Linked DNA regions of Salinivibrio kushneri. The protein of the gene in region 1 binds, or shares a complex with, the protein of each later gene. Links are inferred from orthologs where the notes say so. Each region holds a gene or a part of one and is shown in the gene's direction. Other genes may lie near its edges.

Region 1 (4,672 bases):
CACAAACGATCCGCGGGATGAAATATCAACGGATCAAGAAGTTGATTGAACACGGCATCAATCTATACGGTTATCACTTGCCGTTGGATATTCATCCGACGCTGGGTAACAATGCGCAGCTTGCCAAGCGTTTAGGCATTGAGCTGCTTGGGGGACTGGAGCCTGACAATCCGGTCTCTATTCCTGTTTACGGAAAGCTTTCAGCACCCATGACGTTGGCGCAGTTTGAGCAACAAGTGGCCACGGTGCTTAACCGGGCGCCCCTTGTGATTGACGGTGGGCAGCAAACGCGGATTGAGACCGTGGGGCTTTGTACCGGTGGCGCGCAAGATTTTATCGACTTGGCTGCCTCTCAAGGTATGGATGCGTATTTATCAGGTGAAGTGTCTGAGCGTACGACGTTCTCTGCTCGCGAGCAAGGCGTGCATTACATCGCTGCAGGGCATCATGCAACTGAACGGTATGGTGTGAAAGCCTTGGGTGAGTGGCTGGCAGACCAGCATGGCTTCAATGTGCACTTTGTTGATATAGACAACCCGGTTTAACTCTCTGGTTGAGCGCCTCCCCCCAGACTGTAATGATCATAAAAAAGCCGCCTTATGGCGGCTTTATTGTATGAAATTCGCGCTTTAGCTGCGCTCATCCATTGGGGTAAATTCGCGTTGCGTATACCCAGTGTAAAGTTGACGCGGGCGTCCGATTCGCTTGTGCGGATCGGTATGCATCTCATTCCAGTGGGCAATCCAGCCTATGGTACGAGACATTGCAAAGATGACAGTAAACATCGATGTAGGGATCCCGATTGCTTTCAGGATAATGCCTGAATAGAAATCAACGTTCGGGTAAAGTTTCTTATCGATAAAGTAGTCATCTGACAGCGCGATACGCTCCAGCTCCATGGCCACATCCAGTAATGGGTCTTGGATTTGTAACTCGTTAAGCACTTCATGGCAGGCTTCACGCATTACTGTCGCACGAGGGTCGTAGTTTTTGTAGACACGATGACCAAAGCCCATCAGACGGAATGGATCGTCTTTATCTTTTGCGCGAGCAATATACTCAGGAATGTTATCAACATGCCCAATTTGCTCAAACATGCGCAAGCACGCTTCGTTCGCGCCACCATGCGCAGGCCCCCATAGCGAGGCGATCCCAGCCGCAATACAAGCAAATGGGTTAGCACCTGAAGAGCCCGCCAGACGTACCGTCGATGTTGATGCGTTTTGTTCATGGTCTGCATGCAGGGTAAAGATCTTATCCATTGCACGCGCGACCACTGGGTTCACTTCATATTCTTCACACGGAGTGGCGAACATCATATGAAGGAAGTTTTCTGCGTAATCAAGGTCATTACGTGGGTAGATAAATGGCTGTCCGATTGAGTACTTGTAACACATTGCAGCCAGTGTCGGCATTTTCGACAACAGACGGAACGCCGTGATTTCGCGGTGCTGGTCGTTGTTGATGTCGAGAGAGTCGTGATAGAACGCGGCCAGTGCACCTACAACCCCGACCATAACGGCCATTGGGTGCGCATCACGGCGGAAGCCGTGGAAGAAGCTCGCAATTTGCTCATGCACCATGGTGTGGCGCACGATCATTGAGCGAAACTCATCATATTGCTTTGTTGTAGGGACTTCACCGTAGAGCAGGATATAACAGACTTCTAAATAATCAGCGTTATTGGCAAGTTGATCTATCGGGTAACCGCGGTGCAGCAATACGCCGGCTGCGCCATCGATGTAGGTGATTTGCGAGTTGCATGAACCTGTTGCGACAAAACCAGGATCAAAGGTGAAATAGCCTTCGTTTACCAGCTGGCGCACATCAATGACTTCTGGACCGACGGTGCCCTCGATAATCGGCAGTTCGATTGGTGCTTTCCCTTCAATGTGTAGGGTAGCTTTCTTCTCTGCCATAACAATCTCCTTTGTTATTTTATAATCCCATCCAGGATACGGACTCGACCGTTGTACCGATCGACCCTAATGATGTCAATTTTTAACCTATCGATGTGTGCGTCAGTTAATAACTTATTTGCAATGCGAGTTAAATATCTGTTGTGAGATTCCGGTCAATTTTGTGCGTTTGTAATTGTCTGTTACGCCACGTATACTTTTTCGAGGTCTCTGGGCAAATCAGTATCCTAGGGCGTTTAGGGGCTCAAACACCTTTCCTAACTGACGTGATCCATTCGCCAAGAATTGCAGTTATAAGCAATAAGGTACATGAAGCGCGTTACGCAGATGTTGCAGGTCTTACGCTTTGAGTACTGAGGTTCAGAGAGTGTAATAACTATAAATGCTCAATGGAGCTGAGTGGGCAATATCGTGAAAGAAAGAAAGTCAAGACCCGTAAACCTCGACCTCCAGACGATTCGTTTTCCGATAACAGCGATTGCGTCTATATTGCATCGAGTGGCAGGTGTCATCACCTTTGTCTCGATCGCCATCCTCCTATGGCTGCTTAGCCTCTCTCTCTCTTCTCCTGATGGATTCCAATCCGCTGCTGCGATTGTCGATAGCTTTTTCGTCAAACTGATCCTTTGGGGTATTTTGACCGCGCTTGCTTATCACATTGTCGGTGGCATCCGTCACTTAATCCAAGACATGGGTTATTTTGAAGAGCTTGAGTCAGGCGCGCAAAGTGCGCAGGTTGCATTTGTTATCACCGGCGTATTGTCTGTGTTGGCGGGGGTTTTAGTATGGTAACGAAAAACATCTCATCGGTCGGGCGCAATGGCGTGCACGACTATGTGCTGATTCGCGCCACTGCGATTCTCATCACACTTTACACACTTTATATGGTCGGTTTTGCCGTTTTTGGCCCTGAGATTACGTATGCCTCATGGACAGCCTTTTTCGGCCAGACCAGTACCAAAGTCTTTACCATGTTAGCCCTGGTCTCCGTGCTGATTCACGGCTGGATCGGAATGTGGCAAGTATTGACTGACTATATTAAGCCAGCCTTGCTGCGTGGCATGTTGCAACTTGGCGTTGTGGCGATGCTACTGATCTACGTTTTCGCCGGTTTCTTTGTATTGTGGGGTGTGTAAGTGAGTATTCCAGTTCGCGAATTTGACGCAATTGTTATTGGCGCAGGCGGTGCAGGTATGCGCGCCGCACTGCAAATATCTGAGCAGGGCCTAACTTGTGCACTGTTATCGAAAGTGTTTCCAACCCGCTCCCACACCGTGTCTGCGCAGGGCGGTATTACGGTAGCACTGGGTAACTCGCACAAAGATAACTGGCAGTGGCACATGTACGACACGGTGAAAGGGTCAGACTACATTGGTGACCAAGACGCCATTGAGTACATGTGTAAAACGGGCCCGCAATCAGTGATTGAGCTAGAGAAGATGGGGTTACCTTTTTCTCGGTTTGAGAATGGGTCCATTTATCAGCGTCCGTTTGGCGGCCAGTCTAAAGAGTTTGGTGGCGAGCAAGCTGCACGCACCGCGGCGGCGGCTGACCGAACCGGGCACGCACTGCTGCACACCTTGTATCAGCAAAATATTAAAAACAAGACCACCATCTTCTCTGAATGGTATGCGCTTGACTTGGTGAAAAACCAAGACGGTGTGATTGTTGGTGCGACCGCCATGTGTATGGAAACGGGCGAGATTTGCTACTTTAAGTCTAAGGCAACTGTGCTGGCGACAGGGGGAGCGGGTCGTATCTATCAGTCAACCACCAATGCTCACATCAATACCGGTGATGGCGTGGGTATGGCGCTGCGCGCCGGCGTGCCCATGCAAGACATGGAAATGTGGCAATTCCACCCCACAGGCATTGCTGGAGCGGGCGTATTGGTCACAGAAGGTTGCCGTGGCGAAGGCGGTTATCTGCTCAATAAAGATGGTGAGCGCTTTATGGAGCGTTACGCCCCCAATGTAAAAGATTTGGCAGGGCGTGACGTGGTGGCGCGTTCGATGATGATCGAGATTCGAGAAGGGCGTGGCTGTGACGGCCCATGGGGTCCACACCTCAAACTGAAGCTCGATCACCTTGGCAAAGATGTGCTCGAGTCTCGTCTACCCGGTATCCTTGACTTGTCGCGTACCTTTGCGCACGTCGATCCTATCAAAGAACCGATTCCGGTGATCCCAACCTGTCACTACATGATGGGGGGCATTCCAACACAAGTGTCTGGCCAAGCAATCAAGCAAGACCCGCTCGGCAATGACATTGAAGTACAAGGTTTGTTTGCCTGTGGCGAGATTGCGAGTGTTTCTGTTCACGGTGCCAACCGCTTGGGCGGCAACTCATTGCTCGACTTGGTTGTGTTTGGACGCGCGACCGGCCTGCATCTTGGCGAGACACTCGCTGCGCAGGTAGAAGCGCGCGATGCGAGCGAGTCAGATATTGAGGCGTCACTGGCGCGTGTTAATCGTTGGAATAGCACCCAGCAGGGTGAAGACCCGGTTGAGATCCGCAAAGATTTGCAGGCTTGTATGCAAGAAAACTTCTCTGTGTTCCGAGAAGGCGAGGCGATGGAAAAAGGACTGAAAGAGCTGAAGGAAATTCGTGAACGCCTTAAGTCGGCGCGTCTTGATGACACGTCAACCGAGTTCAACACCCAGCGTGTCGAATGTTTGGAGCTGGAGAATTTGATGGAAACCGCATACTCAACAGCGGTATCAGCTCATTATCGTACTGAAAGTCGTGGCGCA
Region 2 (3,021 bases), 1.6 Mb from region 1 along the record:
AAAGACAACCTCGATAAATCGCTGTCTTACCGCTGGTCTTGTCGCATGGCCATTTGTGGCTCATGCGGAATGATGGTCAATGGTGTTCCCAAGCTCGCTTGCAAAGCGTTTTTACGTGATTACGCCAAAGGGGTGGTGATTGAGCCTTTGGCTAATTTTGCGATCGAGAAAGATCTCGTTGTCGATATGACGCCCTTTATTGAGCGTCTTGAAGCAATCAAACCCTATATCTTGGGTAATGATCGACGCCCTGAAGACGGGCCCAATACACAAACGCCTGAACAAATGGCACGTTATAAACAATTTGCCGCTTGTATCAATTGCGGCTTATGCTATGCCGCCTGTCCGCAATTTGGTCTCAACCCCGACTTTTTAGGCCCTGCCGCGATCGCGCTGGCACACCGCTATAATCTTGACAGCCGAGACAAGGGAAAAGCCCAACGCATGCCGCTGATTAATAGTGATAACGGCGCGTGGGGATGCACTTTCGTCGGCTACTGCTCCAAAGTGTGTCCGAAAGGTGTTGATCCTGCGGGTGCAGTCAACCAAGGCAAGGTGGCTTCCACCCAAGATATGGTGATTGCCATGTTTAACCCTAATAAAGATGGGCAGGAGGTAAGAGGATGAGTAACCGCAAACCCTATACACGCCCCATGCCGCGTACTTGGTGGCTCGACCATCCGTTCTACCGCTTTTATATGGTGCGAGAAGCGACAGTACTGCCTTTGGTCTTTTTCACGCTTAGTCTCACAGCTGGATTAATTTGCTTGGTTCAGGGACCGCAAGCGTGGCAAAGCTGGCTGGATTACATGGCCCACCCGGTGGTGATTACCTTGAACCTGGTTGCCTTGGTCGCCAGCCTGTTTCATGCCACCACATTTTTCAGCATGATGCCGCAAGTGATGCCAATTCGCATTAAAGGCAAACTGCTCGACGGTAAATGGGTGATTGGTGCGCAATGGGCCGCGGTGGCGGTGATATCACTGATTGCTCTGGTGCTCATTTAGGAGGTGTTATGATTGATTCCAAACCCAAACGTTCCGATGAGCCCATTTGGTGGAGCCTCTTTGGCGCCGGGGGAACCTGGTTCGCGATGTTTACCCCAGTGACTGTCTTGATCTTAGGGGTACTCATCCCTCTCGGGATTATTGACCCATCCACATTGAGCTATGACCGTGTGACGATGTTTGCTGAGCACTGGCTCGGCAAGCTGCTGATCCTGGCCACCCTTGCGTTGCCTATGTGGCATGCCATGCATCGCATCCATCACGGGCTGCACGACTTAAAGCTGCATGTTGGACTCGCCGGTAAGGTAATTTGCTACGCCATCGCCTTTGCGGTCAGTGTCGCGGCCATACTGTTGGTATTGATTGTCTAATTCCAGTCAAAACAAGGCATAAAAAAAGCCCTGGCTGATGAAGCGCAGGGCTTTTTAACAAAGGTTACTTAACCCGTCCAACGTACTCACCCGTACGGGTATCGACCTTAATCACTTCGCCGATTTGAATAAACAAAGGCACGCGAACCACAGCGCCTGTGCTCAGTGTCGCTGGCTTGCCGCCCGTTCCTTGCGTATCACCTTTCAAGCCTGGATCGGTTTCTGTCACCTCTAGTTCAACGAAGTTAGGTGGGGTAACCACGATAGGGTCGCCATTCCACAGTGTAAGCGTACACGTGTTGTTCTCGACGAGCCACTTGACGTTATCACCCACTGCGCTCTCGTTAGACGCAATTTGCTCAAAGGTTTCATTGTTCATAAAGTGATAGAATTCACCGTCTGTGTACAGGTAATCCATATCAACTTCAATCACGTCGGCCGCTTCAACGCTGTCACCCGATTTAAATGTTTTCTCTAGTACTTTACCGGAGATCAACTTACGGATTTTGACACGGTTGAAGGCCTGACCCTTGCCTGGCTTTACGAATTCATTTTCGGTAATGACACACGGCTCGTTATCGAGCATAATTTTCAAACCGCCGCGGAATTCATTAGTGCTGAAAGACGCCATCTTGATCCTCTTAACATCTTCGAGTTTTCACAAATGTCGCACATCATAACCCGAATCCAGCCTGCTGTTGAGCGAAACTGGATCAAAGAACTCGCAGAGGCGATCACAGATCCCAGTGAACTGCTGCAAATGCTTGAAATTTCACCACAGGGATGGGAGTCCGGTTTTACGGCGCGCCGTTTGTTTTCACAGCGTGTACCGCGCAGCTTTGTCGCCAGAATGGAAAAGGGAAACCCTCATGACCCATTGTTAAAGCAGGTACTACCGATTGCCGACGAATTTAATGAGGTTGACGGGTTCAGCGCTGACCCACTGGAAGAACAAGATAATGCCGTCCCTGGACTGTTGCACAAATACCACAACCGAGTGCTACTGATCGTAAAAGGCGGCTGTGCGATAAACTGCCGCTATTGTTTCCGTCGCCATTTCCCTTACCAGGACAACAAAGGCAGTAAGCGTGTATGGCAAGGGGCGCTGGACTATATCGCCGCTCATGCAGAGATAGACGAAGTGATTTTATCTGGTGGCGACCCACTGATGGCCAAAGACGATGAGCTCGATTGGCTCATCAGTGCTATTGAACAAATAACACATGTTAAACGGCTGCGTATCCACTCTCGCTTGCCCGTCGTGATCCCCGCACGCATCACCTCAGCGCTGACCGAGCGCTTATCGCACTCGCGTTTAAACGTGGTGATGGTCACCCACATCAACCACGCCAATGAGATCGATGACGAGTTAAGCGACAAACTCCACGCACTGCGACAAGCAGGTATCACGCTGCTTAACCAAAGCGTCCTCCTTAAAGGCGTGAATGATAGCGCTGACGCTTTGGTGGCTCTGAGTCAACGACTGTTTGAGGCCGGCGTTTTACCTTACTATCTGCATGTATTGGATAAAGTCCAAGGCGCCGCCCACTTTCTAGTCTCAGACGATGAAGCACGCGCCTTAATGCAAGACATTATCGGCCAGCTTTCCGGCTATTTAGTCCCCCGACTGACCCGAGAAGTTG
Region 3 (2,874 bases), 1.6 Mb from region 1 along the record:
TGCAGGTGCACATCAGTCACCGCCGCTTGACTCAGTGCAGGGGTATCCACTTCCCATACGTCACGATCAGCAAAAAATTGACGGATACGGGCGATGATCGCGGCGCGTTTTTTTAATTGTGGCAAGCCTGCGGTTGGCTGCCACTGATTCATCTCACTCATACGTTACCCTTGCACGCTCTCTGATGGCGCCAGTCTATCGCTGCCGTCTGGAATGACAAGTACTCACGATTAGTGTTGCGCGGCAAGCATGTGCCACATAACGCATTTTCTTTGTAATTATTTCCCCTTTTTACAAGAGCGGCAGGCACTTAACGACTAACATCACACTTTTATGCAATTTAACACTCATGCCCACAAAATCGCGGTAATTCCCCGACTGAGTCAATTTTTGCTGTGCACAGATTGCCTACCATGACAGCAGAACAATAAATAAGCCAAGCACTGGCTTTCCCTACACTGGAGGATGAACGTGCAGACCATTACCACAGATATTGCAGTGATTGGCGCTGGTGGCGCCGGGCTGCGCACCGCCATTGCGGCCGCCGAGGCAGACCCCTCTCTTAATATTGCCCTGGTATCTAAGGTTTATCCGATGCGCTCCCACACTGTGGCCGCAGAGGGTGGCTCAGCTGCCGTCATCAAGGACGAAGACAGCCTAGACAACCACTTCAATGATACCGTCAGCGGTGGCGACTGGTTATGCGAACAAGATGTCGTCGATTACTTTGTCAAACATTGTGCCCATGAAATGGTACAACTCGAGCAATGGGGCTGCCCTTGGAGCCGAAAAGACGATGGCAGCATCAATGTCCGCCGTTTTGGTGGCATGAAAGTCGAGCGTACTTGGTTTGCCGCGGATAAAACCGGCTTCCATATGCTCCATACCCTGTTTCAAACCTCGACCAAATATCCACAGATCCAACGTCTCGACGAATACTTTGTGATTGATTTGATTATCGATGACGGGCAAGTACAAGGCTTGATTGCCTTGCACATGGCGGAAGGCGAGCTGGTCTGTATTAAAGCCAAATCGGTGGTGTTAGCCACGGGCGGCGCCGGACGCGTGTACAGCTGCAATACCAATGGTGGGATTGTCACCGGGGATGGCATGGCCATGGCTTATCGCCACGGTATCCCGCTGCGTGATATGGAATTTGTCCAATATCACCCCACAGGGCTGCCTGGAACGGGGATCTTAATGACCGAAGGCTGCCGTGGCGAAGGTGGCATTATTGTCAACAAAGACGGCTACCGATACCTGCAAGATTATGGTCTCGGGCCAGAAACGCCGGTCGGACAGCCAAAGAACAAATACATGGAGCTCGGCCCACGCGATAAAGTCTCACAAGCCTTTTGGCATGAGCAGCAAAAAGGCAATACCATCAAGCACACGCTCGGTGACGTTGTTCATCTCGATTTACGTCACCTCGGCGAAGACTATATTCAAGAACGGCTGCCGTTTATTTGTGAGCTCGCCAAAGCCTATGTCAACGTTGACCCCGCCAAAGAGCCGATCCCAATTCGTCCCACGGTGCACTACACCATGGGTGGCATTGAAACGGATGCCCAAACCGAAACGCGCGTTAACGGCTTATTTGCGGTTGGTGAGTGCTCCTCCGTCGGTTTGCACGGGGCTAATCGACTCGGCTCAAACTCGCTCGCTGAATTAGCGGTATTTGGTCGTTTGGCGGGTGAAGGCGCAGCAAAACGGGCAGCGGCCTTTACAGGTTGGAATCAAGCAGCTATTGATGCCCAGGTTCAGAACGTCAAAGCGCGCATTGATCAGTTGCTGAGCAATCAAGGCGAAGAAAACTGGGCGGATATTCGCAAAGAGCTGGGCGAGACAATGGAAGCGGGCTGCGGTATTTATCGTCGCGAAGATCTGATGCAAGCCACCATTGATAAAATTGCTGAGCTCAAAGCACGCTATCAGCATGTTGCCATCCAAGACCAAGGGAGTGTGTTCAATACTGACCTACTCTATGCCATTGAAGTGGGCTATGGCTTGGAGGTCGCAGAGGCCATGGCACACTCTGCCATCCAGCGTAAGGAATCTCGTGGCGCTCACCAACGGCTAGATGAAGGCTGCACCGAGCGTGATGATGATAACTACCTCAAACATACCTTGGCCTTCTATCAACCCGAGGGCGGCCCTCGCATTGACTACGGCGATGTTAAAATCACCAAATCACAACCACAAGCACGCCTATATGGCGATGCGGCGGAACACGCCAATCGTGGCAATGTGGATCAACAAGAGGAGCCCGCATCATGACGCAAACTACCTACCAGGTCTCAGTGCTCAGATACGATCCGGCAACGGATGAGGCGCCTTACTCGCAATCTTTCGTTGTGCCCGGCGATGAAACCATGTCGGTCTTAGATGCGCTAGGCTATATCAAAGACAACCTCGATAAATCGCTGTCTTACCGCTGGTCTTGTCGCATGGCCATTTGTGGCTCATGCGGAATGATGGTCAATGGTGTTCCCAAGCTCGCTTGCAAAGCGTTTTTACGTGATTACGCCAAAGGGGTGGTGATTGAGCCTTTGGCTAATTTTGCGATCGAGAAAGATCTCGTTGTCGATATGACGCCCTTTATTGAGCGTCTTGAAGCAATCAAACCCTATATCTTGGGTAATGATCGACGCCCTGAAGACGGGCCCAATACACAAACGCCTGAACAAATGGCACGTTATAAACAATTTGCCGCTTGTATCAATTGCGGCTTATGCTATGCCGCCTGTCCGCAATTTGGTCTCAACCCCGACTTTTTAGGCCCTGCCGCGATCGCGCTGGCACACCGCTATAATCTTGACAGCCGAGACAAGGGAAAAGCCCAACGCATGCCGCTGATTAATAGTGATAACGGCG
Region 4 (3,000 bases), 1.6 Mb from region 1 along the record:
CGGCCTTTACAGGTTGGAATCAAGCAGCTATTGATGCCCAGGTTCAGAACGTCAAAGCGCGCATTGATCAGTTGCTGAGCAATCAAGGCGAAGAAAACTGGGCGGATATTCGCAAAGAGCTGGGCGAGACAATGGAAGCGGGCTGCGGTATTTATCGTCGCGAAGATCTGATGCAAGCCACCATTGATAAAATTGCTGAGCTCAAAGCACGCTATCAGCATGTTGCCATCCAAGACCAAGGGAGTGTGTTCAATACTGACCTACTCTATGCCATTGAAGTGGGCTATGGCTTGGAGGTCGCAGAGGCCATGGCACACTCTGCCATCCAGCGTAAGGAATCTCGTGGCGCTCACCAACGGCTAGATGAAGGCTGCACCGAGCGTGATGATGATAACTACCTCAAACATACCTTGGCCTTCTATCAACCCGAGGGCGGCCCTCGCATTGACTACGGCGATGTTAAAATCACCAAATCACAACCACAAGCACGCCTATATGGCGATGCGGCGGAACACGCCAATCGTGGCAATGTGGATCAACAAGAGGAGCCCGCATCATGACGCAAACTACCTACCAGGTCTCAGTGCTCAGATACGATCCGGCAACGGATGAGGCGCCTTACTCGCAATCTTTCGTTGTGCCCGGCGATGAAACCATGTCGGTCTTAGATGCGCTAGGCTATATCAAAGACAACCTCGATAAATCGCTGTCTTACCGCTGGTCTTGTCGCATGGCCATTTGTGGCTCATGCGGAATGATGGTCAATGGTGTTCCCAAGCTCGCTTGCAAAGCGTTTTTACGTGATTACGCCAAAGGGGTGGTGATTGAGCCTTTGGCTAATTTTGCGATCGAGAAAGATCTCGTTGTCGATATGACGCCCTTTATTGAGCGTCTTGAAGCAATCAAACCCTATATCTTGGGTAATGATCGACGCCCTGAAGACGGGCCCAATACACAAACGCCTGAACAAATGGCACGTTATAAACAATTTGCCGCTTGTATCAATTGCGGCTTATGCTATGCCGCCTGTCCGCAATTTGGTCTCAACCCCGACTTTTTAGGCCCTGCCGCGATCGCGCTGGCACACCGCTATAATCTTGACAGCCGAGACAAGGGAAAAGCCCAACGCATGCCGCTGATTAATAGTGATAACGGCGCGTGGGGATGCACTTTCGTCGGCTACTGCTCCAAAGTGTGTCCGAAAGGTGTTGATCCTGCGGGTGCAGTCAACCAAGGCAAGGTGGCTTCCACCCAAGATATGGTGATTGCCATGTTTAACCCTAATAAAGATGGGCAGGAGGTAAGAGGATGAGTAACCGCAAACCCTATACACGCCCCATGCCGCGTACTTGGTGGCTCGACCATCCGTTCTACCGCTTTTATATGGTGCGAGAAGCGACAGTACTGCCTTTGGTCTTTTTCACGCTTAGTCTCACAGCTGGATTAATTTGCTTGGTTCAGGGACCGCAAGCGTGGCAAAGCTGGCTGGATTACATGGCCCACCCGGTGGTGATTACCTTGAACCTGGTTGCCTTGGTCGCCAGCCTGTTTCATGCCACCACATTTTTCAGCATGATGCCGCAAGTGATGCCAATTCGCATTAAAGGCAAACTGCTCGACGGTAAATGGGTGATTGGTGCGCAATGGGCCGCGGTGGCGGTGATATCACTGATTGCTCTGGTGCTCATTTAGGAGGTGTTATGATTGATTCCAAACCCAAACGTTCCGATGAGCCCATTTGGTGGAGCCTCTTTGGCGCCGGGGGAACCTGGTTCGCGATGTTTACCCCAGTGACTGTCTTGATCTTAGGGGTACTCATCCCTCTCGGGATTATTGACCCATCCACATTGAGCTATGACCGTGTGACGATGTTTGCTGAGCACTGGCTCGGCAAGCTGCTGATCCTGGCCACCCTTGCGTTGCCTATGTGGCATGCCATGCATCGCATCCATCACGGGCTGCACGACTTAAAGCTGCATGTTGGACTCGCCGGTAAGGTAATTTGCTACGCCATCGCCTTTGCGGTCAGTGTCGCGGCCATACTGTTGGTATTGATTGTCTAATTCCAGTCAAAACAAGGCATAAAAAAAGCCCTGGCTGATGAAGCGCAGGGCTTTTTAACAAAGGTTACTTAACCCGTCCAACGTACTCACCCGTACGGGTATCGACCTTAATCACTTCGCCGATTTGAATAAACAAAGGCACGCGAACCACAGCGCCTGTGCTCAGTGTCGCTGGCTTGCCGCCCGTTCCTTGCGTATCACCTTTCAAGCCTGGATCGGTTTCTGTCACCTCTAGTTCAACGAAGTTAGGTGGGGTAACCACGATAGGGTCGCCATTCCACAGTGTAAGCGTACACGTGTTGTTCTCGACGAGCCACTTGACGTTATCACCCACTGCGCTCTCGTTAGACGCAATTTGCTCAAAGGTTTCATTGTTCATAAAGTGATAGAATTCACCGTCTGTGTACAGGTAATCCATATCAACTTCAATCACGTCGGCCGCTTCAACGCTGTCACCCGATTTAAATGTTTTCTCTAGTACTTTACCGGAGATCAACTTACGGATTTTGACACGGTTGAAGGCCTGACCCTTGCCTGGCTTTACGAATTCATTTTCGGTAATGACACACGGCTCGTTATCGAGCATAATTTTCAAACCGCCGCGGAATTCATTAGTGCTGAAAGACGCCATCTTGATCCTCTTAACATCTTCGAGTTTTCACAAATGTCGCACATCATAACCCGAATCCAGCCTGCTGTTGAGCGAAACTGGATCAAAGAACTCGCAGAGGCGATCACAGATCCCAGTGAACTGCTGCAAATGCTTGAAATTTCACCACAGGGATGGGAGTCCGGTTTTACGGCGCGCCGTTTGTTTTCACAGCGTGTACCGCGCAGCTTTGTCGCCAGAATGGAAAAGGGAAACCCTCATGACCCATTGTTAAAGCAGGTACTACCGATTGCCGACGAATTTAATGAGGTTGACGGGTTCAGCGCT

The links.
Region 2: sdhC (region 1) and frdD share a complex: the UniProt entries of both Escherichia coli proteins name them as parts of the enzyme complex. The link is inferred for Salinivibrio kushneri from one-to-one orthologs.
Region 3: sdhC (region 1) and frdA share a complex: the UniProt entries of both Escherichia coli proteins name them as parts of the enzyme complex. The link is inferred for Salinivibrio kushneri from one-to-one orthologs.
Region 4: sdhC (region 1) and frdC share a complex: the UniProt entries of both Escherichia coli proteins name them as parts of the enzyme complex. The link is inferred for Salinivibrio kushneri from one-to-one orthologs.

Annotation. Positions count from the first base shown.
Region 1 is NZ_CP114588.1:933,575-938,246, forward strand. Bases 1,096-4,014 are described here. They hold sdhC (succinate dehydrogenase cytochrome b556 subunit), read left to right. Parts: upstream 1,096-2,318; coding sequence 2,319-2,711; downstream 2,712-4,014. Other genes in these bases: N8M53_RS04580 (citrate synthase), read right to left, coding at 1,096-1,919; sdhD (succinate dehydrogenase, hydrophobic membrane anchor protein), read left to right, coding at 2,705-3,055; sdhA (succinate dehydrogenase flavoprotein subunit), read left to right, coding at 3,056-4,014. Also shown: N8M53_RS04575 (Nif3-like dinuclear metal center hexameric protein), read left to right, coding at 1-545; more of N8M53_RS04580, read right to left, coding at 630-1,095; more of sdhA, read left to right, coding at 4,015-4,672. UniProt on the Escherichia coli protein: Membrane-anchoring subunit of succinate dehydrogenase (SDH).
Region 2 is NZ_CP114588.1:2,554,576-2,557,596, forward strand. The notes cover bases 1-2,696. They hold frdD (fumarate reductase subunit FrdD), read left to right. Parts: upstream 1-1,015; coding sequence 1,016-1,378; downstream 1,379-2,696. Other genes in these bases: N8M53_RS11720 (succinate dehydrogenase/fumarate reductase iron-sulfur subunit), read left to right, coding at 1-627; frdC (fumarate reductase subunit FrdC), read left to right, coding at 624-1,007; efp (elongation factor P), read right to left, coding at 1,443-2,009; epmB (EF-P beta-lysylation protein EpmB), read left to right, coding at 2,043-2,696. Outside these bases: more of epmB, read left to right, coding at 2,697-3,021. UniProt on the Escherichia coli protein: Two distinct, membrane-bound, FAD-containing enzymes are responsible for the catalysis of fumarate and succinate interconversion; fumarate reductase is used in anaerobic growth, and succinate dehydrogenase is used in aerobic growth.
Region 3 is NZ_CP114588.1:2,552,174-2,555,047, forward strand. It holds frdA (fumarate reductase (quinol) flavoprotein subunit), read left to right. Parts: upstream 1-471; coding sequence 472-2,277; downstream 2,278-2,874. Other genes in the region: epmA (elongation factor P--(R)-beta-lysine ligase), read right to left, coding at 1-152; N8M53_RS11720 (succinate dehydrogenase/fumarate reductase iron-sulfur subunit), read left to right, coding at 2,274-2,874. UniProt on the Escherichia coli protein: Two distinct, membrane-bound, FAD-containing enzymes are responsible for the catalysis of fumarate and succinate interconversion; fumarate reductase is used during anaerobic growth, and succinate dehydrogenase is used during aerobic growth.
Region 4 is NZ_CP114588.1:2,553,891-2,556,890, forward strand. It holds frdC (fumarate reductase subunit FrdC), read left to right. Parts: upstream 1-1,308; coding sequence 1,309-1,692; downstream 1,693-3,000. Other genes in the region: frdA (fumarate reductase (quinol) flavoprotein subunit), read left to right, coding at 1-560; N8M53_RS11720 (succinate dehydrogenase/fumarate reductase iron-sulfur subunit), read left to right, coding at 557-1,312; frdD (fumarate reductase subunit FrdD), read left to right, coding at 1,701-2,063; efp (elongation factor P), read right to left, coding at 2,128-2,694; epmB (EF-P beta-lysylation protein EpmB), read left to right, coding at 2,728-3,000. UniProt on the Escherichia coli protein: Two distinct, membrane-bound, FAD-containing enzymes are responsible for the catalysis of fumarate and succinate interconversion; fumarate reductase is used in anaerobic growth, and succinate dehydrogenase is used in aerobic growth.